Regions from separate parts of the Ancylobacter sp. G4_0304 genome, predicted to be linked through region 1. Evidence: predicted binding sites of a transcription regulator. Region 1 holds the regulator's gene; the other holds the start of a gene.
What was found. The regulator PhoB, encoded in region 1, activates phosphate uptake and scavenging genes when phosphate is short. The targets are predictions, from matches to a motif close to TGTCATNNANCTGTCAT.
Positions count from the first base shown of each region.

Region 2: the regulator PhoB is predicted to act here: its motif matches at 1,367-1,383, upstream of VRZ77_RS06355 (UDP-2,3-diacylglucosamine diphosphatase).

Region 1 covers NZ_JAZDRM010000007.1:86,332-90,054, forward strand. Annotated here, with positions in the region: gene pstA (phosphate ABC transporter permease PstA) at 1-293, shown strand, start outside; gene pstB (phosphate ABC transporter ATP-binding protein PstB) at 302-1,123, shown strand; gene phoU (phosphate signaling complex protein PhoU) at 1,149-1,862, shown strand; gene phoB (phosphate regulon transcriptional regulator PhoB) at 1,895-2,596, shown strand; gene VRZ77_RS06005 (SDR family oxidoreductase) at 2,753-3,517, opposite strand; gene VRZ77_RS06010 (LysR family transcriptional regulator) at 3,647-3,723, shown strand, end outside.
Region 2 covers NZ_JAZDRM010000008.1:23,834-27,556, forward strand. Annotated here, with positions in the region: gene VRZ77_RS06345 (fumarylacetoacetate hydrolase family protein) at 1-561, opposite strand, end outside; gene VRZ77_RS06350 (LysE family translocator) at 753-1,346, shown strand; gene VRZ77_RS06355 (UDP-2,3-diacylglucosamine diphosphatase) at 1,487-2,293, shown strand; gene VRZ77_RS06360 (glycosyltransferase family 4 protein) at 2,293-3,351, shown strand; gene VRZ77_RS06365 (threonine ammonia-lyase) at 3,361-3,723, opposite strand, start outside.

The sequences.
Region 1 (3,723 bases):
TGACCATGATCACCTGGCGCGCGGCCCGCGCCGGCATCACCACCGGCGTTCTGCTGGCGCTGGCCCGTGCCGCCGGCGAGACCGCGCCCCTGCTGTTCACCTCGCTCGGCAATAATGGCTGGTCGGTGAGCCTCAACGCGCCGATGGCTAGCCTGCCGATCGCGATCTACCAATATGCCGCCAGCCCCTTCGAGGACTGGGTTGCCCTTGCCTGGGCCGGCGCGCTGCTGATCACCGCCGGGGTGCTCGCCCTCAACATTGTTTCCCGCCTCGTGCTGGCGAAGATGAAGTGAGACGGACCATGAACTTCGCTCCCGAAACGTCCATCGACGTCGCCTCCGCCGTCAACCGCGCCACCGCGCCGTCGGCCGAGCCCAAGCTCAAGGTCGAGAAGCTGAACTTCTATTACGGCGACAACCACGCCCTGAAGAACATCAACTTCGAGATTCCCGAGAAGCGCGTCACCGCGATGATCGGGCCCTCGGGCTGTGGCAAGTCCACGCTGCTGCGCATCTTCAACCGCATGTTCCAGCTGTATCCGGGCCAGCGCGCCGAAGGCACCATCCTGTTCGACGGCATCAACCTGCTCGGCAAGGAACTGGACTCCACCATCGTGCGCTCGCGCATCGGCATGGTGTTCCAGAAGCCGACCCCGTTCCCGATGTCGATCTACGACAACATCGCCTTCGGCGTCCGGCTGCATGAGAGCCTCTCCAAGGCGCAGATGGACGAGCGCGTGGAATGGTGCCTGCGCAAGGCCGCGATCTGGGAAGAGACCAAGGACCGCCTCCACACCTCCGCGCTCGGCATGTCGGGCGGCCAGCAGCAGCGCCTGTGCATCGCGCGCACCATCGCGGTGCGCCCGGAAGTGATCCTGCTCGACGAGCCGACCTCGGCGCTCGACCCGATCTCGACCTCGAAGATCGAGGACCTGATCGACGAGCTGAAGCAGGAATTCACCATCGTCATCGTGACGCACAACATGCAGCAGGCCGCGCGCTGCGCCGACATCACCTCGTTCTTCTATCTGGGCGAATTGATCGAGGTCGGCCCCTCGGCCGAGATCTTCACCAATCCCCGCGAAGCCCGCACCCGCGACTACATCACCGGCCGCTTCGGCTGAGCGAATGACGAGAGAGGTTCATGCCATGACCGAACATATCGTTTCGTCATTCGACACCGATCTGAAGGAAATCGGGCGCCGCGTCGTGGAAATGGGCGGCCAGGCCGAGCGGCTGGTGGCCGATTCCGTGGCGGCTCTGGTCAAGCGCGACACCGAGCTCGCCCAGAAGGTCATCGTGCTCGACGGCCCGATCGACCTCCTGCAGCGCGAGATCGAGGAAAAGGCGATCCTCACCATCGCCCGCCGCCAGCCGCTGGCCGGCGACCTGCGCGAGATCGTGGCCGCCATGCGCATCGCCAACGATCTGGAGCGCATCGGCGACCTCGCCAAGAACACCGCCAAGCGCGTGCTCGCGCTCACCGGCGAGTTCCACCCGCAGAAGCTGGTGCGCGGGGTCGAGCACATGTCGGGCATCGTGTTCGAGCAGCTCAAGACCGTGCTGGACGCCTATGCCAGCCGCGACGACGCCAAGGCGGTCGAGGTGTGGCAGCGCGACGGCGAGGTCGACGTGCTCTACACCTCGCTGTTCCGCGAACTCCTCACCTACATGATGGAAGACCCGCGCAACATCTCGCTGTGCACCCACCTGCTGTTCTGCGCCAAGAACATCGAGCGCATCGGCGACCACGCGACCAACATCGCCGAGACGGTGCATTACCTCGCGACCGGCACGCTGCTCACCGAGGAGCGGCCCAAGCAGGACACGTCCAGCCTTACTTCCGTGGCGTTCCCGTCCTGATCGTCAGGCGCGGCGTGCGGCGAGGATAGACCATGCCGACCAACATTCTGATCGTGGAGGATGAGGAGCCCCTCACCCTCCTTCTGCGCTACAACCTCGAATCCGAAGGCTACGCCGTCGAGAGCGTGGCGCGCGGCGACGAGGCCGAGACCCGGCTGCGCGAGAGCGTGCCGGACCTCGTGATCCTCGACTGGATGCTGCCGGGCCTGTCGGGCATCGAGCTGTGCCGGCGCCTGCGCGCCCGGCCGGAGACCGAGCGCATGCCGGTGCTGATGCTCACCGCCCGCGGCGAGGAGACCGAGCGCGTGCGCGGACTCGCGACCGGCGCCGACGATTATGTCGTGAAGCCGTTCTCGGTGCCGGAGCTGGTGGCGCGGGTGCGCGCCCTGCTGCGCCGCGCCAAGCCGGACCACATCTCGACCCTGCTGCGTGCCGGCGACATCGAGCTCGACCGCGAGACCAAGCGGGTCCACCGCTCCGGCCGCGAGCTGCATCTGGGGCCGACCGAGTTCCGGCTGCTGGAGTTCCTGATGCAGTCGCCCGGCCGGGTCTATTCCCGCGAGCAGCTTCTCGACGGCGTGTGGGGCCAGGACGTCTATATCGACGAGCGCACCGTGGACGTGCATGTCGGCCGCCTGCGCAAGGCGCTGAACCGCCCGCGCCAGCCCGACCCGATCCGCACCGTGCGCGGCTCCGGCTACTCGTTCAACGAAATGTTCGCCCGCGCCCATTAAGGGCGCAGGCGCCGCAACGAAATGTTCGCCCGCCCCATTGAGGGCGCAGGCGCCGCAACGAAATGTTCGCCCGCCCCATTGAGGGCTGGCGCTTCGACAAGACGATCGCCCGCGCGCCGCAAACGCGCGGGCGTTGTCGTCAGGCGGACAGTGCCGTCAGGTCCGTGTGATCGAGAGCCCGCCATCGACCAGATGCGCGGTGCCCGAAACGAAGGACGCATCGTCCGAGGCGAGATACAGCACCGAGCGCGCCAGTTCCTCCGGGGCTGCCACGCGCTTCAGCGCGTGCAGCCCGGTGATGAAGGACTGCGCTTCGGCCGTGCCGTTGGCTTCCTTGTACATCTCGGTCTCCACCGCGCCGGGCAGCACGGCATTGACCCTGATGCCCTGCGGCCCGAACTCGGCGGCCAGCGCCTGGGTGAGCCCGATCAGGCCGGATTTCGAGGCGGCATAGGCGGCAAGGCCCGGAAAGGCGGTTGTGTAGCCGACGAAGGTCGAGGTGAAGATCACCGACCCGCCGCCGGTCTTCAGCATCTGCGCGATCTGGTGCTTGGCGCCGAGGAACGAGCCGGTGAGGTTGATCGCCAGCGTATCGGCCCAGCCCTCCTCGGAAATGCCCGTGCTCGGACCCTTTTCGCCGAGCGTGCCAGCATTGTTGAAGGCGATGTCGAGCCGGCCATAGCGCTCGGCCGCCAGCGCCACCAGCGCCTGCGCATAGTCTTCCGAGCGCACGTCGCCGGCGAGCGCGACTGCCTCGCCGCCGGCGGCCACGATCTCGGCGACCGCCGCGTCGAGTTCCGGCTGGCGGCGGGCGCCGAGCACCACCTTCGCGCCTTCCTTTGCAAACAGCACCGCGGTCGCGCGGCCGATGCCGGAGCTGGCGCCGGTCACCAGCGCGACCTTGTTGATAAGACGGGACATTGACTTCTCCTGCAATGAACGATCCGCCGCCGGGGCTTCCGGGGGCCTGTGTCACGCAGGAGTATGGCAAGGCCACCGCGTTCGGATTAGCCTGAGGAGAATGGAAATCATGTCCGGAAAATCCGAACGATGAAAATCGACGGCATCGCCGCTTTCGTCGCCATCGCCGAGGCCGGCTCGATCAGCGAGGCCGCGCGCCGGCTGCG
Region 2 (3,723 bases), on a different contig from region 1:
CGTCACCAGCCACGGGCCGAGCGGGCCGAAGGTCTCGCAGCTCTTGCCCTTGATCCACTGCCCGCCCTGCTCGATCTGGAAGGCGCGCTCCGAGACGTCATTGGCGAGGCAGAAGCCGGCGATGTGGGCTGGCGCCTCCGCCTCCTCGACATAGCGCGCGGTCTTGCCGATCACGATGCCGAGCTCGACCTCCCAGTCGAGCTTCGTTGAGCCCTTCGGCTGGATGATGTCGTCATCGGGTCCGACAATGCAGTTCGGCGCCTTGGAGAACAGCACCGGCTCGGCCGGGATCGGCATGCCCGCCTCCTCGGCATGGTCGGCATAGTTCAGCCCGACCGCGATGAAATGGCCGGGCCGCGCCACGCAGGGGCCGAGACGCGCGCCGGCGGGCGCGGCGGGCAGCGATGCGGGCGACAGCGCGGCGAGCCTCGCAAGCCCCTCCGGCGACAGCGTTTCTCCACCGATATCCGGCACAAGGGCGCTGAGGTCCCGCACGATGCCATCCGCATCGATCAGGCCGGGCTTCTCCTTGCCGGGAGCGCCGAAACGCACGAGCTTCATGTCTGGTCCTCGAAGGCTGGAAGGATGTGAGGGAGCGATTCTGGCGCGGAGTATTCGCCGCGCTTCCGGGCTCGGCAAGGGAGACGCATGGAAATCGCGCGATCCTTTCGGGTTGCGGCCCTGCCGGCGGGGCTGTAACTGTGCCGGCAATAATGTCAGCAATGCTGACCAAAATTCCCCCGGAGAGTGCCGTGTCCGTGCAGATCGTCTCGCTGTTCCTGTTCGCCATCGCCGGGGCCATCACGCCGGGGCCGAACAACATGATTTCGGCGGGCTCGGGCGCGGCTTTCGGCTTCCGGCGCACCCTGCCGCAAATCTGGGGTGTCGCGGTCGGCTTCACGGTGATGGTGATCGCGGTGGGCCTCGGCCTCGGCGCGGTCTTCACCGCCCTGCCCTTCCTGCATTGGGCGTTGAAACTCGCGGGCGCCGCCTATCTGCTGTTCCTCGCCTGGAAAATCGCCAATGCCGGCGGCCCGGCGGGCGGGACCGCGCTGGAGAAGCCGTTTACACTGTTGCAGTCCGCGCTGTTCCAGTGGGTGAACCCCAAGGCCTGGACCATCGCGCTCAGCATCGTGCCGGCCTTCACCACCATTGGCGGCGATCTCGTCACCGAGGTGGTGGTGATCGCGGTGGTGTGCGGCATCGTCACTCTGCCGGCGCTAGCGCTGTGGGCAGGCTTCGGTGTGATGCTCGCCCGCGCCTTCTCCGAGCCGCGCCAGCAGCGCCTCGTCAACCGCGCCATGGGTGCGCTGGTGGCCGCCAGCTTGGTGATGCTGTTCCTCTGAGACGCGTGCGGTGCAGCACGTGTCATAAAAGCGTGATCCGAGTCGGGCTTATGGGACGCATGAACCCATCATCGGACCCACTCGGACGCGTGCCCTTCGAGGACACGCCATTCGCGACTATGGCGGGGAGCTCCTCCGAGATGAACGACGCGCCCGACGCACGCCGCTATCGCAGCCTGTTCCTGTCCGACGTCCATCTCGGCACCAAGGGCTGCCAGGCGGACCTGCTGCTGGATTTCCTGCGCTATCACGACGCCGACACGCTCTATCTGGTCGGCGACATCGTGGACGGCTGGCGCCTGCGCTCGGGCTGGTACTGGCCGCAGGCGCATAACGACGTGGTGCAGAAACTGCTGCGCAAGGGGCGCAAGGGCACGCGTATCGTCTACCTGCCGGGGAACCATGATGAATTCCTCCGCGATTATTACGGCAGCCATTTCGGCGGCATCGAGGTGGTGGAAACCGCGATCCACGAAGCGGCCGACGGCAAGCGCTTCCTCGTCATCCATGGCGACGTGTTCGACGTCGTGGTGCGGCACGCGCGCTGGCTCGCCTTCCTCGGCGACGGCGCCTACACCGCCGCGCTCGGGCTCAACACCCATCTCAACTGGATCCGCCGCAAACTCGGCTTTCCCTATTGGTCTCTGAGCCAATGGGCCAAGCTCAAGGTCAAGAACGCGGTGAACTTCATCGGCCGGTTCGAGGAAGCGGTCGCCACCGAGGCGCGCCGCCACAAGGTCGACGGCGTGATCTGCGGACATATCCACCACGCCGCGCAGCACGATAATTTTGGCGTGCGCTACCTCAATTGCGGCGACTGGGTGGAAAGCTGCACCGCCATCGTCGAGCACGAGGATGGACGCTTCGAGATCATCGACTGGGCCCGCCTCACCCGCGCCCGCACCAGCGCGCCCCTGCTGCTGGAACGCCCGAAGGCCGCCGCCTGATGCGAATCCTGATCGCGACCGATGCCTGGACACCGCAGGTCAACGGCGTCGTCCGCTCGCTCCAGCACACCGCCCGCGAGGCGCGCGAACTCGGTGCGCAGATCGACTTCCTGACGCCGGGCGATTTCCGCACCATCCCGATGCCGACCTACCCGGAGGTGCGACTGGCGCTCGCCACGCGCTCCATGGTGGCCCGACGCATGGACGAGATCGGCGCCGACCTCGTGCACATCGCCACCGAAGGGCCCATCGGCCTGCGCGCGCGCAGCGTCTGCCTGTCGCGCGGCGCTACCTTCACGACGAGCTACCACACGCGCTTCCCGGAATATCTCGCGGCCCGCGCACCTGTGCCCGAGCGCCTATCCTATGCTTGGCTGCGGCGCTTCCACAATGCCGGCGCCGGCATCATGGTCTCGACCCCCACGCTTCGCGACGAGTTGGCGGCGCGCGGCTTCCGCAACATCATGCCGTGGTCGCGCGGCGTCGATGCCACGCTGTTCCGCCCGCGCACGCGGGAGGAGATCGCCGATCCCGCGCTCGATTTTCCCGGCCCGGTGTTCCTCTATGTCGGCCGCGTCGCGGTCGAGAAGAACATCAGCGCCTTTCTGGAGCTGGACCTGCCCGGCACCAAGGTCGTGGTCGGCGACGGCCCGGCCCGCGCCGAGCTGGAGGCAAAGCACCCCGATGCGCGCTTCCTCGGCATGAAGCAGGGCGAGGACTTGGCGCGGGTCTATTCCAGCGCCGACGTCTTCGTGTTTCCCAGCCTCACCGACACGTTCGGCATCGTGCTGTTGGAAGCGCTGGCGAGCGGCGTGCCGGTCGCGGCCTTTCCGGTCACCGGCCCGCGCGACGTCATCGGCGCCGCCCCGGCGGATCGTCCGGTCGGGGTGCTCGACAACGACCTGCGCGCGGCGGCGCTGGCGGCGCTGCACATCGACCGCGCCGATGCCCGTCAGTTCGCGCTGGGCTATAGCTGGCGCGCCTGCACCCAGCAGTTTCTCGACAATATCGAGACCGCCCGGCAGGCCGGCCTGCCGACGCTCGCCGCGGCGTGCTGACGCCGACGTTCAGGCCCTGCCGGCGGCGAGGCAGCGGTTGAACACCGCCGCATCGACATTGCCACCCGAGAGCACAACCGCCGCCACCTTGCCGCGCAGATCGACCCGGCCCGCCAACACCGCCGCGAGCGCGACCGCGCCGCCGGGCTCCACCACCAGCTTCAGCTCCTCGAAGGCGAAGGCCACGGCGCGCTCGACTTCCTCATCGGTGGCGGAAACCCCCTCGCCCACGATGCGCGACGAAATCTCGAAGGTCAGCGCCCCAGGGGTCGCCGCCATCAGCGCGTCGCAGATCGAGCCGGACACGCGGTTGTTGCGCTCGCGCCCGCCGGAACGGAACGAGCGTGCATGGTCGTCGAAGCCGGCCGGCTC